Regions from separate parts of the Pseudarthrobacter sp. NPDC080039 genome, predicted to be linked through region 1. Evidence: riboswitches for the same ligand, from Rfam matches in the RefSeq annotation. Region 1 holds a riboswitch; each other region holds the start of a gene.
What was found. Region 1 has a riboswitch for thiamine pyrophosphate ahead of AB0313_RS15050 (ECF transporter S component). Riboswitches for the same ligand answer to the same signal wherever they lie in the genome.
Positions count from the first base shown of each region.

Region 2: another riboswitch for thiamine pyrophosphate. It lies ahead of thiO (glycine oxidase ThiO); the one in region 1 lies ahead of AB0313_RS15050 (ECF transporter S component).
Region 3: another riboswitch for thiamine pyrophosphate. It lies ahead of thiC (phosphomethylpyrimidine synthase ThiC); the one in region 1 lies ahead of AB0313_RS15050 (ECF transporter S component).
Region 4: another riboswitch for thiamine pyrophosphate. It lies ahead of thiD (bifunctional hydroxymethylpyrimidine kinase/phosphomethylpyrimidine kinase); the one in region 1 lies ahead of AB0313_RS15050 (ECF transporter S component).

Region 1 covers NZ_JBFBKY010000014.1:71,525-76,181, reverse strand. The annotation lists gene AB0313_RS15055 (ABC transporter ATP-binding protein) at 1-1,277, opposite strand, end outside; gene AB0313_RS15050 (ECF transporter S component) at 1,277-1,900, opposite strand; TPP riboswitch at 1,967-2,107, opposite strand; gene AB0313_RS15045 (heme-degrading domain-containing protein) at 2,195-2,737, shown strand; gene AB0313_RS15040 (DUF4235 domain-containing protein) at 2,867-3,130, shown strand; gene mnhG (monovalent cation/H(+) antiporter subunit G) at 3,139-3,543, opposite strand; gene AB0313_RS15030 (monovalent cation/H+ antiporter complex subunit F) at 3,533-3,808, opposite strand; gene AB0313_RS15025 (Na+/H+ antiporter subunit E) at 3,808-4,353, opposite strand; gene AB0313_RS15020 (Na+/H+ antiporter subunit D) at 4,350-4,657, opposite strand, start outside.
Region 2 covers NZ_JBFBKY010000004.1:337,020-341,676, forward strand. The annotation lists gene AB0313_RS07360 (DUF3107 domain-containing protein) at 1-26, shown strand, start outside; gene AB0313_RS07365 (hypothetical protein) at 61-363, shown strand; gene AB0313_RS07370 (thiazole synthase) at 453-1,268, opposite strand; gene thiS (sulfur carrier protein ThiS) at 1,273-1,509, opposite strand; gene thiO (glycine oxidase ThiO) at 1,506-2,807, opposite strand; TPP riboswitch at 2,800-2,919, opposite strand; gene thiE (thiamine phosphate synthase) at 2,947-3,696, shown strand; gene AB0313_RS07390 (RNB domain-containing ribonuclease) at 3,733-4,657, shown strand, end outside.
Region 3 covers NZ_JBFBKY010000004.1:8,562-13,218, reverse strand. The annotation lists gene AB0313_RS05950 (alpha/beta fold hydrolase) at 1-38, shown strand, start outside; gene thiC (phosphomethylpyrimidine synthase ThiC) at 35-1,840, opposite strand; TPP riboswitch at 1,857-1,964, opposite strand; gene AB0313_RS05940 (amidohydrolase family protein) at 2,042-3,124, shown strand; gene AB0313_RS05935 (VOC family protein) at 3,225-4,100, shown strand; gene AB0313_RS05930 (hypothetical protein) at 4,241-4,657, shown strand, end outside.
Region 4 covers NZ_JBFBKY010000012.1:60,630-65,286, reverse strand. The annotation lists gene obgE (GTPase ObgE) at 1-70, opposite strand, end outside; gene rpmA (50S ribosomal protein L27) at 189-452, opposite strand; gene rplU (50S ribosomal protein L21) at 514-822, opposite strand; gene thiD (bifunctional hydroxymethylpyrimidine kinase/phosphomethylpyrimidine kinase) at 1,088-2,608, opposite strand; TPP riboswitch at 2,616-2,713, opposite strand; gene AB0313_RS13965 (Rne/Rng family ribonuclease) at 2,880-4,657, opposite strand, start outside.

The DNA.
Region 1 (4,657 bases):
TGCGTGAGGCGCAGGCGCTCCAGCAGTTCGTCAACCCGTTCCTCGCCGTGGCCCAGGTGCCGCGGGCCGAACAGCAGCTCATCAAGCACCTTGCCGGTCACGAACTGGTGCTCCGGCTCCTGGAACACTGTCCCCACGCGGGAAATCAACTGCTCGGCCTTCCACTTGTACGGGTCGATACCCGCGCCCTGGCTGAGGTCCAGGCTCGCGGAAACCTTTCCGGATACGGGCTCCAGCAGCCCGGCGAGGGTCAGCGCGAAGGTGGATTTTCCTGCTCCATTGGGACCGGTAACAGCCAGGGCCTGCCCGGCGCGGACCTGGGCGGCCACCCCGTCCTGGACGGGGACCGGCGGTATCCTGCGGAAACCCTTGCGGCGGGGACGTTCGCGGGAAACTGCCAATTGTTCGGCGGCCAGCAGGAGGTTTCCCGTTCCGGGTGCCGGTACCAAATCCCTGGTCCGGGTGGCCGGCACATAGCCGGGGACCCACACCCCCGCGGCGGCGAGCATGGTCCGCGCCTCGCGGAGCACCCGGTCCGGCGGGCCGTCCAGGAGCACGGCAGATTCGCTGCTGCTGCCCGGCTGCAGGACGACGATCCGGTCCACCAGGTCCTTCCAGACAGACACCCGGTGTTCCACCACCACCAGCGTGGCCCCGGTCTTGTCCAGGCAGCGGGCAACGGCGTCCCGGACTTCCAGCACGCCGTCCGGGTCCAGGTTGGCGGTGGGTTCGTCCAGCAGGATCAGGCCGGGACGCATGGCAAGGATGCCGGCCAGCGCGAGGCGCTGCTTCTGGCCACCGGACAGGGCCGAGGTCGGGTGGTCCAGCGGGAGGTGGGCGAGCCCGACGTCGGCAAGCGCCTCGTGCACGCGCGCCCAGATGGCGTCGCGGGGTACGGCGAGGTTTTCGGCACCAAAGGCGACGTCGTCCCCAACGCGCGACAGCACCACCTGCGTTTCCGGGTCCTGCTGCATGAGCCCGGCCCGCCCGCGCTGGGCGCGGGGCACGGCGCCGTCAACCAGCAGCGAACCGGACTCGTCGGCGTCCCCGGACTCGCCGTCGTCGTTGATGTCCCCCAGCACGCCGGCGAGCGCATGCAGCAGCGTGGACTTCCCGGCGCCGGAAGGTCCGAGGAGGAGCACGCGCTCACCGGGAGCGATGTCCAGGTCGAGGGCATGGACGGCGGGCCTGGATCGGCCGGCATGCCGCCACCCCCATCCGCGGGCGCTGACGGCGGCGGGGCGGACCGCGCCGCCGGCGTCCTGGGAGGGGACCATCAGGAGAAGACTGGCTCCGTGGCGGCCTTGCGGGACGCGAAGGAGCTCAGCACCCCGGTGCGGGCCAGGCCGCGGGTGGCAAGCCAGCACAGGGCACCGGCCAGGATGGCCCCGGAGACCGTGGTGAGGACGATGTAGGCGAGCTTGTCCGCGCCCGAGTAGGCGATGTTCCAGCCCCAAGGGGCGAAGGAGTCATTCAGGCCGCAGAAGAACCCGGCCGCCGCGCCTGCCAGCAGGGAGACGGGCAGGTTGAACTTGCGGTAGACGAAGATGGCGAAGATGATTTCCGCGCCCAAGCCCTGGATCAAGCCGGAGAAGAGGACGGACGCGCCGTACTGCGAGCCCATGAGGAGTTCCCCGGTAGCGGCAACCGTTTCGCAGAAGATAGCGGCGCCGGGCTTTCGGATGATGAGCATGCCCAGCACGCCGGGAACCATCCAGCCGCCGGCCAGCAGCCCGGTGAGGGGTGGGTAGGCGGCGTTCATGGGGGCGGACAGCGCGGCGGCACCCTGGTCCCATGCCCAGAAGATGACGCCACCCGCGATGGCCACCAGGGCCGCCACGACGATGTCCACGACGCGCCAGGACTTGCCGGCGCTTTTCTTGATTGCTGCAGTGCTCATGTAATCCTCCTGGGAAACAGGAGGGGAAAGTGGACCCGGCCCACGGCCGTTGCCGTAGGGCCGCGACACCCCGAGAACTCGACTCCCTTGCGCCGGTACTAACCGGATCAGGTTCGAGGGTCTGCGGCTGTCCGCACTCTCAGCGCCCACCTGCGGTGCCCGGCTTCTGCCAGGATGCCCGACGGCGGCGCTCCCCTGTCGTTTTTAGTGATGCTTTTTGGGTTGGGTAAGGCTTCAATATCCGCCCAGCTGGGCGTGGTCAAGTTTACACCGGACAGGGGTAGATTGAGGGCCATGACCGCCAATACACCGGTTGTGACCGGGTTCGATCCCGATTCCGGCGACGCGCAGCCCGAAGGCTCCCTGGAAGCATTGATCCTCCGGGTCGAGGCTGAAGTCCGGGAACTCCAATTCCCCGGTTTCTCGCCGGATGACTCCTTGAATCTGGGCCTGCTGCTGGTGGAGCTTGGCAAGGAGCGGGCCCTGCCCGTTGCCATCGACATCACCAAGGGCGAGCAGGTCCTGTTCCACGTTGCGCTGCCGGGTGCCACTCCGGACAACGAATACTGGATCCGCGCCAAGCAACGCACTGCCGCCCGGTACGAGGTGCCGTCCCTATTGGTGGGCCTGCGGGGCCGGCTTGGCGGCGGCCGGATCGAGGACAACGCCTGGTTTGACCAATCCCGGTATGCGGCACACGGAGGTGCATTTCCAATCTATGTCACCGGAGTGGGCGCAGTGGCTACGGTCGCGGTCTCCGGGCTGCCGCAACTGCAGGACCATGACCTGGTGGTGGAGGCGCTGCGGGACATCCTGGGGTCGGCCCTGCGGGACTAGGAACCCGCATGCCTGGGCCGTGTCCCGGTCCATCAACCCGCCCCGGCTTGCCACGCCCTTGCCCTGACCGGGACACGCGTGCGGCTAGGCTGGAGGCAGTCCGTTTTCCGCCCGCAAGGAGTAATAGGAATGAACCTTCTCATCAAGCTGCTCGGGACCGGGGTGAGCCTGGGTGCAGGCCTGGCCGGCACCAAACTGGTCAACACCATCTGGGAAAAGACCACCGGGCAGAAAGCGCCCACGGGCAAACATGAGGACGTCCCCACCAGCCTGCGTTCGGCGCTGACCTTCGCGCTGATCTCGGCGTCCGTCAGTGCCATCATCCAGGTTCTGGCCAACCGGGGCACGCAGCGCGCCATTGCCCGGTTCGCCAAGACGCAGGACATCGTCTGAGCGCAGCGCTACCGGCCGCCGCCGGGGTCGTCCTTCAGGGCAGCCTCGGCGGCGGCTTTTTGCACTACGGCCTCCAGCTCATCCGCAGTGAGCACTTCCCGGTGCAGATGCTTGGTGCGGTAACCGGCACGGCCCACCATATGTGCGGACACGGGCACCGTGAGCAGCTGGAAGATCCACGCCACCGCCAGGACCGGCCACACCCACCACGTCCGCAGCTGGAGCCCAATGGCGGCCAGCAGCAGGAACAGGCCCAGGACCTGCGGCTTGGTGGCGGCGTGCATGCGGCTCAGCAGGTCCGGAAAGCGGAGCAGGCCGATCGCAGCGCCCAGGGACATGATCGCCCCCACCACCATGAACACTGCCGAGAGGGTGTCGATCCAGGCGTCCGGGCCGGAGAAGTCAGGATTCATTGGGCTTCACCCTCCGGTCCGCCACGAACCGGGCCACCGTCACGGAGCCGATGAACCCGATGATGGAGATGGACACCACCAGCATCAGGTTGTTCAGGTGCCGGTTCACGGCCATGTCGACGCAGAGCGCGCCGCCCAGGATTGCCAGCAGCACGTCGGCCGCGAGCACCCGGTCCAGCAGCGAAGGGCCGCGGGCAATCCTGATGATGGCTCCGGCCGCGGCCAGCGAGAAAATGACGGCTGTAACAGCCAGGACAACGTGCATCACGTGGCGGCCTCCAATCGGACGGCTTCAAGTTCTTCCGCGGTGCCCATGATGCGGATCAGGCCAGCCTCGATGGACCTCACCTCGTTCCGCAGGCCCTCCACGTCCCGCTTGGACGTGATGTTGAGCGCGTGCAGGTAGAGGGTGGAGGTGGAGCGGTCCACCTCCACCACCAATGACCCCGGGATCAGGGAAATGACGTGCCCGGTGGCGGTGACAATCAGGTCCTGGTGGCTGCGCAGCCGCACGGCGACGACGGCGTTGGTCACCTTGGGTCCGCGGACGGCGGCCAGGTACAGGACCTGGGCGCTGGCCACCACCACTTTCCACAGGAACGCCATGGCGAACGGGACGGCGCAGAGGATGTTGAAGCGCCCGCTGAGCTCGACGGGCGGAAGGTAGAAGAGCCGGGCGACGCCGACTGCCAGCAGCGCACCGAACAGGAGGTTGCCGGGGCTGAAGTCCTGCCACAGCGCGCCCCAGACGATCACCAGCCAGACCAGAAGCGGCAGCTCCTGACGCAGGGATATGCGCTTGCGGCTCATCGCGTTCCTCCCGCGGCAGTGGCCCCCGGAACGGCGGCGGCATCACCCAGCACCGCGTGGATGTAAGGGCCGCGGTCCAGCATGTCGCGGGCGGCCCGGTCCGACAGGCCGAACAGCGGCCCGGCGAAGACGGTCAGCGCAACCCCAACCATCACCAGGGCCGCCGTGGAGCCCACCATGGTGTGCGGCAGCAGCGTCACGGTGCTGTTGAGCTTGGCCCCCGGCCCGGCGACCCGCACCGGCTGCGGGGCAAGCAGCACCGGGTCGGGATGCTCCGCGTCCGTGGGCCGGCGCCAGAATGCGC
Region 2 (4,657 bases), on a different contig from region 1:
GTCGCGTGGGCTTCGGCCAGTTCTAGTTTCCACCGGCCACCCAGTTCGCAAGGGAGATCCATGCTTTCGCTGACCATCGTGGTGCTGGCCACCGTTGCCGCCGGATTCATCATCTGGGCCAGTGACAAGCGGCATGCCAAGTACGGCGCGGCCCTGCCGGCAGGCATCGCCGCGGGTGTTGCGGCTTTGGTCTGGATCATCCTTATCGCGGCCGGCTTCGGCTACCTGCCCGGGCTGACCTGGCTTCCGTGGGTCCTTCCCATGGTCCTGGGCACAGCTGCTGCGATTGCCGTCGTCGTTTACGTGGGACGGACCCGTGCCCGCCACGACACGGAGCGGCTGACGGCCATCCTGCGGCGCTGACGCCGCCCCGGCTGAGCGGCTGCCGACGGCACAGACAGCTGTGGCCACCACCCATTCCGGGTGGTGGCCACAGCTGTCTGTTCATCGGATCAGAGGAACTCCGCCCGGCCCTCCATTGCCGATGACGCCAGGGCGTGCTCCCGTCGCGGGATGCGGCCGGCCGCGCGTGCCATCCTGCCGGCGATCACTGCATGCTTGAACGCCTCGCCCATGAGCGCCGGGTTCTGTGCGCGGGTCACGGCCGTAGCCAGCAGCACGGCGTCACAGCCAAGCTCCATGGCCAGCGCGGCATCCGACGCCGTGCCGATGCCTGCGTCAAGGACCACGGGAACCGAGGCCCGGGACACGATCAGCTCAATGTTGTGGGGGTTCAGGATACCCAGCCCGGTTCCAATGGGCGCGCCCAGTGGCATGACCGCGGTGGCACCCAAATTCTCGAGCCGCAGTGCCAGCACGGGATCGTCATTGGTATAGGCGAAGACTTTGAAGCCACGGTTCACCAACTGCTCCGTGGCCTCCACGAGTTCCACGGCGTCCGGCAGGAGGGTCTGCTCGTCGGCGATGACTTCCAGCTTCACCCAGTCGGTCTCCAGGGCCTCCCGGGCCAGCTCCGCGGTGAGTACGGCGTCCCGTGCGGTGAAGCAGCCGGCGGTGTTGGGCAGGACGCGGATGCCGTGGTCCACCAGCAGCTGGAACAGCGAGCCGGTCTCAGCCGTAGAGTAGCGGCGCATGGCCACGGTGGTCAGGGCGGTACCGGAGGCCAAAAGCGCAGCGCCCAGGCCGTCCAGGCTCGGCGCCCCGCCGGTGCCCATGATGAGCCGGGAACCCAGGGCGACGCCGTCGATCACCAGTGCGTCGCCGGGGCCTGCGTTTCCGGCAGGGTTGATGGTGCTGGTTTCGGTCATGGTGTCAGCCTCCCTGTACTGCAGTGACGAGTTCGATGTCGTCGCCGTCGGCGAGCGCCGTGGCGAACCATTGGCTGCGCGGCACCACCTGGGCGTTGTGCGCGACGGCGACGCCCAGTTTCCGGCCGTCCGTCGCCTGGCCGTCGCTGGCCAGTGGGCGGCCGGTGACCTGGGTGACGAGGGTGGTGATGGAGGCGCCGTCAGCCACCGTGTGCGGGTTTCCGTTGAGGGTGATGTTCACGCTGTCTCCTTGATGTGGGTGCTGTGATCGGCAATTGGTGGACTGGAGAACCGGTCAGGGCTGAAGGGCGACCAACGGGGGTCGGCTTTTCCATCCAGCAGTTCCGTGCAAATGGACGCTGCCGCGGGGGTGAGCAGGACGCCATGCCGGAAGAACCCCGTGGCGATAATCAGACCGTGCACTGTTGCACAGGATCCTTCGTCCAGTGAACCCGGGTTCACTGGAACCCTGCCCAGCAGCGGTGCGTTGTCCGGCGTTCCCGGCCGGGCGCGGGCAGTGCATTCCAGGAGTTCGAGTTCGGCGACGGCGGGCACCAGCGCCTGCGCGTCCCGGAGCAGCTGGTAGACGCCGCCGGCGCTGACGGCGTCGGACAGGGCGTCCTCCCGCTGCGTTGCGCCGATGACCACGGTGCCGTCCTGCCGCGGAACGATGTACACGGCGATGCCGTGGACCATGCCACGTACGGTCGAGGTCACCAGTGGCTGGAGGTGCCGGGGAACGGCAAGGCGGAGAATGTCCCCGTGCACGGGCCTCAGGGGAAGGTGCAGCCCTCCGGGCAGGTCCTCCAGTGCCCCCGCCTGCAGGCCATTGGCTACCACTGTTTCCGCGGCGAAGACCGCGCCTCCGCCGGCAAGGCGCGCGCCAACCACGTTTCCGCCTTCCCACAGCAGTCCGGTGGCGCGCTCCGGCACGGCAAACCCGTCCACCGCCCCGTCTGCGGCCAGCCCGGGTGACGCGGACGCGCCTGCCGCGAGGGCCAGCCGCAGGGCTGCCACCAGGCGCCGTGGATCCACCTGATGGTCGGCGGGAGTGTCAAGGGCGCAGGCGATGGCCGGGCTGAGGAGGGGTTCGCGGCGGCGGGCCTCCCGCACGGTCAAGGGCTCTACGTCCAGGCCGTTGGCCTGCTGCACGGCGCGCAGGTCCATGAGCGCCCGCCGGTCGGCGGCGTCGGCACCTACGGCGAGCGTCGGCGTCGTCAGATATCCGCAATCCGCGCCCGTTGCAGCGGCGACCCCGGCGGCAAAGGCCGGCCAGCGTGATGATGATTCGAGCATGAGTTCCAGGAGCTGTTCCTCCTGGTAGTGCAGTTCGCTGACCGGGGCCAGCATGCCTGCGGCGGCCCAGCTGGCACCGGCACCGGGCGCATCGTCGATGAGGACCACGGAGCGTCCGGACCGCTGCACCTCCCAGGCGATGCCGTGCCCCACCACTCCCCCGCCGATGACTGCCACGTCGGCGCGGATACCGGAAGGGGTGGGAGCACCGGACGCAGTGTGGTCTTTGATGGCGGTACGCATATGGGTTCCTTCCCTACGCCGGCATTAACCGGATCAGGTCAAGCGGTCGGCTCTGACGCCCTCTCAGCCCGGCGCTTTGTGACAGCTGCCGCGGGCTCCCGCAGTACCTGCCCAGTTTAGAGGAACTAGGCTTGCAGGCATGAATGCGACCACCCCATCCTTCCCCGCAGGTACCCACGCACCGGCTGCCGGCGCCGTCAATGCTGAAGTCGTCAATGTGCGGAACAACGATGCCCTGAAGGCAGCGCGCCTGTACCTCTGCACCGATGCGCGGAGGGAGCGGGGCGACTTTGCCGAATTCGTGGATGCAGCGTTCACCGGTGGCGTGGACATCATCCAGCTGCGCGACAAGGGAATCGAGGCGGCGGAGGAACTTGATCTCCTGGCCGTACTGAAGGAAACGGCGGTCCGGCACGGCAGGTTGTGGGCCGTGAATGACCGCGCCGACGTCGCCGTACTGTCCGGCGCACCGGTGTTCCACATCGGCCAGAAGGACCTTCCGCTGGCCGCTGCGCGCACGTTGGTCAACGGCAACGCCGCCATCGGGCTCTCCAGCCACACGCGCGAACAGGTGGACGCCGCACTGGCGGCAACCGCAGGCCCCTCGGGCCTGGACTACTTCTGCGTGGGTCCGGTGTGGGCCACGCCCACGAAGCCCGGCAGGGCGGCCGTGGGCCCCGAGCTGGTGAAGTACGCCGCGAAGGCTTCCCGGGAGGCGGCAGATCCGGTGCCCTGGTTTGCCATCGGCGGCATCGACCACGGCAACGTCCACCAGGTGGCGGAAGCCGGCGCTCGCAGGATCGTGGTGGTCCGCGCAATCACCGACGCACCGGATCCTGCCGCTGCTGCTGCTTCCCTCCTCGACGCGTTGGACGCCGCCGGATCCTGATGCCATATCCGTGGACTTGGAGCTACGCTGATTTTTGTGTCACATCATCGGTTGGCCCCCAACGTCCACGACCACAAGAACGCCCTGGAAGAGGCGTTGGGCCTGCTGCGGACCGAACTCGAACTTCCGGGCACTTACCCTGCCGACGCCGTGGAGGACGCCCGGGCTGCCGTGGCCGCGCTGAAGCTGCCCTCCTACGACCTGACCGCCGTCGAGTTCGTGACCATCGATCCGGCGTCCTCCACCGACCTGGACCAGGCCGTGTTTATCGAAGTGGACGGGGACGGCTACCGCGTGATGTACGCGATCGCGGACGTACCGGCGTTTGTGGCTCCGGGAGGTCCGTTGGACGCGGAGACGCGGCGCCGCGGGCAGACCTTCTACGCTCCGGACGGCCGGATCCCGCTGCATCCGGAGGTCATCAGCGAAGGGGCAGGCAGCCTGCTGCCCGGCCAGGAATGTTCGGCGTTCGTCTGGGACTTCACGCTCGACGGCGACGCGTCGGTGCTGACGGTGGGCGTCCGGCGGGCGCGGGTCCGCAGCCGCGACAAGCTGAGCTACAAGGGTGCCCAGGCAGACCTCGACGCCGGGACAGCCTCCCCTGTGCTGCATTTGCTCCGTGAGGTGGGCCTGAAGCGGGTGGCACTGGAGCGGGCCCGTGAAGGCGCCAGCCTGAACATGCCGGAGCAGGAAATCGTCCAAATGCCCGACGGCGGTTATCGCATCGACGCGGTTCCGCAGCTTCCGGTCGAAGACTGGAACGCGCAGATTTCCCTGATGACGGGAATGGCGGCCGCGCAGCTCATGCTCGAAGGCAAGGTAGGCATCCTGCGCACCATGCCCGCTCCGGACGAACGGTCGTTAAAGCATTTCCGCCTGCAGACCGAGGTCCTGGGCAGGCCGTGGGACGGGGAAGTCAGCTACGGCGAGTACCTGCGGTCCCTCGACCCCACCGACCCGC
Region 3 (4,657 bases), on a different contig from region 1:
GCCAGGTCAGCCGGAGCCAGCCGGCCCGGGCGTCCTAGCTGTCCGCGGGAACCCGCAGCTCCGGCAGGTACACCTTGCCGCCGGCCGCCAGGAATTCCTGGCTCTTCTCCCGCATGCCGGAGGCCATTTCCGCCAGGGCGGCCTGCGAGTCGGCCGACCCGTATTCGTCCCGGATGTCCTGGCTGATCCGCATGGAGCAGAACTTCGGCCCGCACATGGAGCAGAAATGCGCGGTCTTGGCGGGTTCTGCGGGAAGGGTTTCGTCGTGGAAGGCCTCCGCCGTCACCGGATCCAGAGACAGGGCGAACTGGTCACGCCACCGGAATTCGAACCGCGCCTTGGACAGGGCATCATCACGTTCGTGCGCCCCCGGGTGCCCCTTGGCGAGGTCTGCGGCGTGGGCGGCGATCTTATAGGTGATGACGCCTGTCTTGACGTCGTCCTTGTTGGGCAGGCCCAGGTGTTCCTTGGGGGTGACGTAGCAGAGCATCGCGGTGCCGTAACGGGCGATCTCGGTGGCGCCGATTGCCGAGGTGATGTGGTCGTAGCCGGGGGCGACGTCGGTCACCAGCGGGCCCAGGGTGTAGAAGGGCGCACCCTTGCACAGCTCCTGCTGGCGCTCCACGTTTTCCCGTACCAGGTGGAAGGGAACGTGGCCGGGGCCTTCCACCATCACTTGTACGTCATACTCCCACGCGCGCTGGGTGAGCTCGGCAAGCGTGTCCAGCTCGGCGAACTGGGCGGCGTCGTTGGCGTCCGCCGTGGAACCGGGGCGCAGGCCGTCCCCGAGGGAGAAGGCGACGTCGTACTTGGCGAAGATTTCGCACAGTTCGTCGAAGTGCGTGTACAGGAAGTTTTCCTGGTGGTGGGCCAGGCACCAGCCCGCCATGATCGATCCGCCCCGGGAGACGATGCCCGTCACCCGGTTTGCCGTGAGCGGGACGTACCGGAGAAGCACGCCGGCGTGGATGGTCATGTAGTCCACGCCTTGCTCGCACTGTTCAATGACGGTGTCGCGGAAGATCTCCCAGGTCAACGCGTTGGCTTCGCCGTTCACCTTTTCCAGGGCCTGGTAGATCGGCACGGTGCCGATCGGCACGGGGGAGTTGCGGATGATCCACTCGCGGGTCGTGTGGATGTCGTCGCCCGTGGACAGGTCCATGACGGTGTCGGCGCCCCACTGGGTGGCCCACTGCAGCTTGTCCACTTCCTCCGCGATGGAGCTGGTCACGGCGGAGTTGCCGATGTTGGCGTTGATCTTCACCAGGAAGGCCTTGCCGATGATCATCGGCTCGGATTCGGGGTGGTTGATGTTGTTGGGGATAATGGCGCGGCCTGCGGCCACCTCGCTCCTGACCAGTTCAACGTCGCAGTTTTCGCGCAGCGCCACAAAGCGCATCTCCTGCGTGATGATGCCCTGCCGGGCATAGTGCATCTGCGTCACTGTCCTGCCGTCGACGGCGCGGCGGGGCTCCGGCTGTCCGCCCTTCCACTCCGCGGAGGCGGCACCGCGGCGCACGGCGGAGCGGCCGTCGTCGAGCAGGTTGCGCTCCCGGCCGCTGTAGGGCTCGGTGTCCCCCCGCGCCGCGATCCACTCCGAGCGGAAGGGCTGCAGGCCGCGCACGGGGTCGCTTCCGGGCCCCGCGGTCCGGTAGGTCCGGAACGGCGGGTTTTCCTGGCCGTTGGGTGACGGCTCCAGGGCAATTTCCGTCACCGGCACCCGGATTCCCGCCTTTTCGTCCTCGACGTAGGCGAGTGAATGGGACTTCAGTGACTGGGTTACGGGCTGTTCCGATGCGTCCCCGAAATCGCCCGCGGACTGCAGGAGGTCAGGGTTCAGCTGGGTGTTTTGTGTACTCAAGGGAATACTCACTTCCTTCGCCGGCATTATCCGGACAGGTTCAACGGTCGCAGGCTGCAACAGCCCGATCTCAGCCCCTGCAAGGGCACCCGTGTGGTCAGGAACGAAGCTACCACAGGCTCCTGGACGAGGCTTGTCACAATTGCGGTGCTAGCCTGACCGGGCATCGAAAGGAGCCCCATGGCAGACATCATCCACTTCCGCGGGCCCGTCCTGGCCGCCGCGGACCAGGTACGGCACGGGCTGTGGTCCGTGGATGGAAGGCTCACCTTCAGCAAGCCCGCAACCCATCCGGGCAGGGTGCTCGACGGATGGGTGCTGCCGGGCTTCGTGGACGCGCACTGCCATATCGGGCTGGGGGCCGCCGGCCCGGTGGATCCGCCTGTTGCCAGGGAACAGGCACTGGCCGACCTCACCGCCGGAACCCTGCTGGTCCGTGACGCGGGGTCCCCTGCCGATACCCGCTGGATGCAGGGCGGAACGGAGTTCCCGGTGCTGGTCCGCGCCGGGCGGCACATCGCCCGTACCCGCCGCTATCTGCGGGGCTTCGCGGAGGAGGTGGAGCCTGAGGGCCTCGTGGAGGCCGTGCGCAAGCAGGCACGCGACGGCGACGGCTGGGTCAAGCTGGTGGGGGACTGGATCGACCGCAGCGCCGGCGACCTGGCGCCTTCCTTTCCTGCCGCCGTCGTACGTGATGCCGTCCAGGCGGCCCACGACGAAGGTGCCCGGGTGACCGCCCACTGCTTTGCCGAAGACACCCTGGACCAGATGCTGGACGCAGGGATCGACTGCATCGAGCACGCCACCGGACTCCTGCCGCGGCACCTGCCCCGGTTCGCCGAACAGGGCGTACCGATCGTTCCCACGCTGATCAACATTGCCACCTTCCCGGACATTGCGGCGCAGGCCGACGCCAAGTTCCCCCGCTATGCGGCCCACATGCGGGCCTTGTGGGAACGGAGGCTGGAGCGGGTGGCGGAGGCCCATGCCGCCGGCGTGCGTATTTTTGCCGGCACGGATGCGGGCAGCGTGATCCGGCACGGCCGGATTGCCGACGAGATCCTTGCCCTGCACGGCGCCGGGCTCCCCATGGCTGCAGCCCTTGACGCGGCCTGCTGGGCAGCGCGTGCCTGGCTGGGGGCGGACGGCCTGGCGGAAGGGGCGCGCGCCGACGTCGTGGTGTGCCGGGAAGATCCACGGGCGGTGCCCGGGACGATCAAGGCCCTGGAACACGTGGTGCTGGGCGGACACATCATCCGCTGACCCACGGCGCTGCGGGGACTTGGAATAAATTGAAGCTTCAAGTAATTTTAATGTGTGACAGGCCGCCAATGGGACGGCCTCCAACGCAAGGAGCCTTCACGTGACTACAGCATCCAGCACCCGGGATCTTCTTCCCGCCGACCTCGCCATGGGCACGGTGATGCTCAAGGTGGGCGACATGAAGGTTATGACCGACTACTACCAGCGGGCGCTTGGCCTTGAGGTGGTGGCCGAGCAGGACGGCGGCCTCTATTTCGGCAGGCTCGGCCGGCCGCTGGTCCACCTGGCGCCCGCGCCTGGGCTGCACCTTCCCGGCAGGGGGGAGGCGGGCCTGTTCCATACCGCCCTGCTGTTCGAGGACCAGGCTTCCCTTGCCGCCACCGTCGCAACGGCCGCGCAGTACGAGCCCCGGTCCTTCACCGGGAGTGCCGACCACCTGGTGAGCGAGGCCTTCTACTTCACCGATCCCGAAGGAAACGGCATTGAGTTGTACTGGGACCGGCCGCGCAGCAACTGGTCCTGGAACGGGACTGACGTGGTCATGGACAGCCTGGCCCTGCCGCCCCAGCGCTACCTTGAGCAGCACCTGACCGAGCAGTCCCTGGAAGGCCAGCGGCAAACATCCGCTGGCGTGGGCCACGTGCACCTCCAGGTGGGCGACGTCCAGACCGCCCGGGACTTCTACGTGGGAACACTGGGCTTCGAGAAGACGGCGGGCTGGCACGGGCAGGCGCTGTTCGTTTCCGCGGGCCGCTACCACCACCACATGGCTATGAACGTCTGGAACAGCCGCGGCGCCGGCCCCCGCAAGGACACCCTTGGGCTGGGTGAGGTGCTCATCGAAGTTCCCTCGGGTGACGACGTCGGCGCACTGGCTGACCGGCTCAAGGTCGCCGGGGTGCCCTCGCACCACACGGGAGCCGAGCTCCGCTTCGAAGACCCGTGGCGCAACCGGATCCGGGTGGCCGTCCACTGAGCCACCGCGCTGCCGGCGGCGTCCGGCCCCAGGACCGTTGCGTGCGCCGGCAGCTTCGCAGCTACTAGGCTGATCCCGTACGGACGGGCAGCACGCAGTGCCCGGCACGCAGTTCCGCCAACGGAAGAAGGGCACACGCCATGGGCTTCACCGAAATTTTTGTTGCCACCCATGACGCCGCGCTGAAACGCGCCGGCATCCTCGACGAAGGACGCGCCTCCGCGGAAAGCGCCCCCGCCGGCCAGGCTGTGCGCATCCAGGGAATCAGTGACTTCGAGGTGGAGCAGCTCGGCGACCTTGCCGGCACTGCCGTTCACGCCGCCGGGGCCGATTATGAGTTGACCATGGTGGACGTGGCCAGCGATTCCCTCCTTGCCGTGCCGCCGGCGATGGTGCGCGCCCTCGCGGACCTGCTCTCCTACGAGACCGAAGGCGAAGGCAACGTCCTGGATGACGTCGCCGTCCAGTGGGCCGCCCAGGAAGACATGCCGTTCGGTGCCGGACAGGCCAGGACCTACGTGCAGCAACTGGCGCAGCTTGCGGCCGGAATCAATGAT
Region 4 (4,657 bases), on a different contig from region 1:
CGGAGACGCATCCGTGGCCGCCGGATCCGCCGGATACGTGCAGGACTACCCGGTCTACAAAGCTGGCCACGTGGATCTCCTCGAGTGGTGTCTGTGTGGGCGTCCGCGGACGCCACATCGATTGTAATGCGCTTAAAAGAACAGTGGAGCGGACCCTCAGGCCCGCTCCACCGCTTCAGAACTGGTTGTTACTCTGCAGCTGCAGCAGCAACGATGTTGACTACGCGACGACCGCGGCGGGTGCCGAATTCAACGGCGCCCGGGGTCAGGGCGAACAGGGTGTCGTCGCCGCCACGGCCAACGCCGGCGCCCGGGTGGAAGTGGGTGCCACGCTGGCGGACGATGATTTCGCCTGCGGAAACTACCTGGCCGCCGAAGCGCTTGACGCCGAGGTACTGAGCGTTGGAATCGCGGCCGTTGCGAGTGGAGCTCGCGCCCTTTTTATGTGCCATCTGAAATGCCTGCCTTTAAATTCTGGGGAATCTGTTGAAATACCTGAACAGTAACCGGTGGTTACTTGATGCCGGTGATCTTGACCTTGGTCAGTTCCTGGCGGTGACCCTGGCGCTTCTTGTAACCGGTCTTGTTCTTGTACTTCTGGATGACAATCTTAGGACCACGCAGGTCCTGGAGGATTTCAGCCGTAACAGTTACCTTGGCCAGGTCAGCGGCGGCGGAGGTGACCTTGTCACCATCAACCAGGAGCAGTGCGGGCAGCTCGATGGTGCTGCCGGCTCCACCGGCGACGCGGTTCAGGGTAACGAAGTCTCCAACGGAAACCTTCTCTTGGCGGCCGCCTGCGCGGACAATCGCGTACACCACTTGGGAACTCACTTCTCTCGACGTTTATTACAAAATTTGCGTGCGGAACCGACATGCTAAAAGCCTGGGTTCCCGCTGTGCCTCAACGCCGTGGGGTCATAACCCAAGTGTTGGCGTAAGCACCGAAGATCCAGAATACGCTAAATCCGTCTTCGGCCGCAAATGAGGCTGGTTCCGGCGGGCCGGCTGTGGTAGGAACCACAGGGCCGGCAGACTGCACCGCAACCGCGCCCCTCCATAATAGCGGCGGCCCGGCCTGCAAACGTCAGGAATGCAGCCTCGGCGCGTCGAAGAAAGCCACCTCCAGGCGGCAGGACTGTTTGAACGCGGTCAGCATCGCTGCCCTCTCCTGCGCAGAGGCGTTCCGTCCGGCGGCGTCAACGATCGATATGGCCCGGCGGGTGGCCGCGGCAAACGCCTCATCCGCATAGGTGCGGAGCCACGCGGCGTAGGCGTGCCCGTCAGGCTCACCGGCGGCAACGAACCGCGCGTGGAGCTTCTCCCCCACTTCGGCGTAGAGCCAGAAACAGGGCAGGACGGCGGCAGCCAGGACTGCATAGCTGCCCGACGCCGACGCCGCGGTGAGGTGGTCCACGTATGCCTTTGTGACGGGGCCCAGTCCGCTCTGCGCCGGGCGGCTACTCAGCCAGGAGCGGTGGAGTTCCGATTCCACCTCGAGGCACTGCTGTGCGGAGCCGGCCCAGAACAGCTGCTCGGCTTCCGATGGTGCGAGGGCGCTGGCCCGGGCCAGGACCCTGGAGTAGCCGTTGAGGTAAAGGGCATCCTGGGCCAGGTAGTAGGCGAAGTCCTTCTCCTCAAGCTCGCCCGAGCCCAGGCTCCGGATAAAGTCCAGCGCGTAGATGTCGTCGAGGTCCTGTTGGGCTTCGTCCCACAGCCGGGCAGCGAAGCCCCCTTCATGAAGGGCGGGCCGCAGGTGGTGGAAGTGGTGCACGGGCCCGTTCCCGTGGCCCACCTCCAGCTCTCCGGAGTTCTCAAGCGCACCGGCGAGCCAGGGCTTCACGGTCCGCAGCGACGCTTCCCAGTCGCCCACCCGGGCCTGCACGGTGGCCATCGCAGAAGACAGGGAGCAGCCGGTGCCGTGGCTGTTGCGGGTGGCAATCCGGTTGCCCCGGACTTCCACCACGTCCTGTGCCAGCAGGCCTGAGGCGTTGACCAGCGCGTCAGGGCAGTCCGTCCCCGCCAAGTGGCCGCCCTTCACCAGTACCGTGGCTCCGGTGGTCTTCGCCAACTGCTTCCCCTGGTCCAGGGCCGCGTCCCAGCTCTCCGCCGGCTCCGCCCCCACCAGCATGGCAAGCTCGGGCAGGTTGGGGGTAATGAGATGGGCAAGAGGCAGCAGTTCCCGGAGGGCAGCTTCGGCGGATTCCTTGAGCAGCCGGTCACCGCTGGTTGCCACCATCACCGGGTCCAGGACCACGACGGCGGGACGTACTTTCTCCAGCCAGCCGCGGACAGTGCGGATTACCGCTTCATCTCCCAGCATGCCGATCTTGACGGCGTCGATGCTGATGTCGTCGCTGACGGCGTCCAGCTGCTGCGCCAGGAACGCAACCGGGGGAACGTGCACGGCCTGCACCCCCCGTGTGTTCTGTGCGGTGAGGGCCGTAATCACGGCCATGCCGTATCCACCGTGGGCGGCGATGCTTTTCAGGTCTGCCTGGATCCCTGCTCCACCCGAGGGATCGGAGCCCGCGATGGAAAGTACCCGTGGAACGTCGCGGCCCACGGGCGCCCCCGCAGGAGCACCCGGTACGGCCGGAAGGGTCATGGAAAGGGTCGTAGACAAGAGACATCCCTTCGCCGGTGCTAGCCGGACAGGTTCAACGGGTCTGGATCTCAGCCGGCCTTCTGCTCGGCACCCCGTGTCGAGGTCCAGCCTAGCCGCTGGCGCGCATCCGGAAAAAGGTGACAGCCCCTTCCCTGCACCCAGCAGAAATCCCCGCCGTGCGGAGAATTCCCCCTGTACTTACAGGGGGAACTGTCCACAAAACGGGGACTCCTGGCTGTTTCTGTGCTGCTGTCCGTTCCGGACGTGTGGCTTACAGCTCCGAAGCGGGCACACCGACACCGAGGATGATCGGTTCCTCGGCGGCCTTGCCCACCTCAGCCGACGGAACAGCGGTCTCCGGGGCCTTGGCCTCGTGGGAGTGGCCCGACGCGGTCGCCTGGACACTCTCGTGGTGCTGCACCGCGGTCTCGTTGGCGGCGCCCTGGGCACGGCTGGCAGCGCGGTGGCGGCGCGGCCGCCGCTGCCGGGACTGCTCCAGAGTGTGGTCCGAATAGTCCTTTTCAGCCGGAGCATCAACGGTGGCGCGCGCTTCCCCTCCCCCGGCAGTCCGCCCTTCCGGTGCCGGCTGGTCAGCTGCAGGTTCGGCGCCCGTCGGGGCAGCGGCGGCCTTGCCGGGTGCATCCTCGACAGAGGATGCGGGCTGGCCCAGGTGGGCGAACGCTTCTGCGAGCCGGTCCAGGGTCAGGGCCGGCTTGGGGTGGTGCTCCTCCGCGTGCTCCACGAAGGGAAGCGGGACTTCCTCTCCCCCGAAGGTCAGGACAGCCGCCGGTCGGGCCGGGGCGTCGGCGTCGTGCTTCTCCTCCATGGGTGCAGGCGCAGGCGGAGCCGGTGGCACCTGCCGGGCAGCCGCCACCTCATCGTCGTGCAGATGGGCGGCATGGGCAGCAGCCGCGATGTTTGCCAGGGCAAGCCGGGTGGCTTCTGCTTTGGCGTGCCGCTCCGCGTCTGCCGCCTCCGGCAGGACCGTGTGGACCTGCACCGCGGGCACCGGCGCAGCCTCGGGTTGCTGGCCGCCGCGTCCGCGCCGGCGCTTGCGCTCGGAACGGGGTCCCTGCTGGGCGTTGTCGGTCCGCTGCGCCTCGGGACGGTGCACCTCGGCCCGCGGTTCGGGGCGGCTGTCGGTGCGCTGGACGTGGTGCTCGGCGGCCACGATGTTTGCGCGGCGGTGTTCCACCGGATCGTCGTGGGTGACCACGCCGCGGCCGGCGCAGGCCTCACACTGCTCGCCAAAGACTTCCAGCAACCCGGTGCCCATGCGCTTGCGGGTCATCTGGACAAGGCCCAGCGACGTCACTTCGGCCACCTGGTGCTTGGTCCGGTCCCGGCCCAGGCACTCCACCAGCCGGCGCAGGACAAGGTCGCGGTTGGATTCGAGGACCATGTCGATGAAGTCGATGACGATAATGCCGCCGATGTCGCGCAGGCGCAGCTGGCGCACCACTTCTTCGGCTGCTTCGAGGTTGTTCTTGGTGACGGTTTCCTCGAGGTTGCCGCCGCTGCCGGTGAACTTGCCGGTGTTGACGTCCACCACTGTCATGGCCTCGGTGCGGTCGATCACCAGGGACCCGCCGGAGGGCAGGAAGACCTTGCGCTCAAGGGCCTTGTGGATCTGTTCGTCGATGCGCCAGGCGGAGAAGATGTCCTGGTCCTTGGTCCACTTCTCGAGCCGCCCCACCAGGTCAGGTGCCACGTAGGTGACGTAGGCCTCGATGGTGTCCCAGGCTTCCTCGCCGGAAACGATGAGCTTGGAGAAGTCTTCGTTGAAGACGTCTCGGACGACCTTGATGGTCAGGTCCGGTTCGCCGTACAGCAGTTCCGGAGCCAGGATCTTGGTGGACGCGGCCTGGCTTTCGATGCCTTCCCACTGGGCGCGCAGCCGGTTGATGTCGTGCGTCAGCTCTTCCTCGGAAGCGCCCTCGGCGGCAGTACGGACAATGACGCCGGCGTGCTCGGGCAGGCGGTCCTTGAGGATGCGCTTGAGCCGGTTGCGTTCGACGTCGGGCAGCTTGCGGGAGATGCCCGTCATTG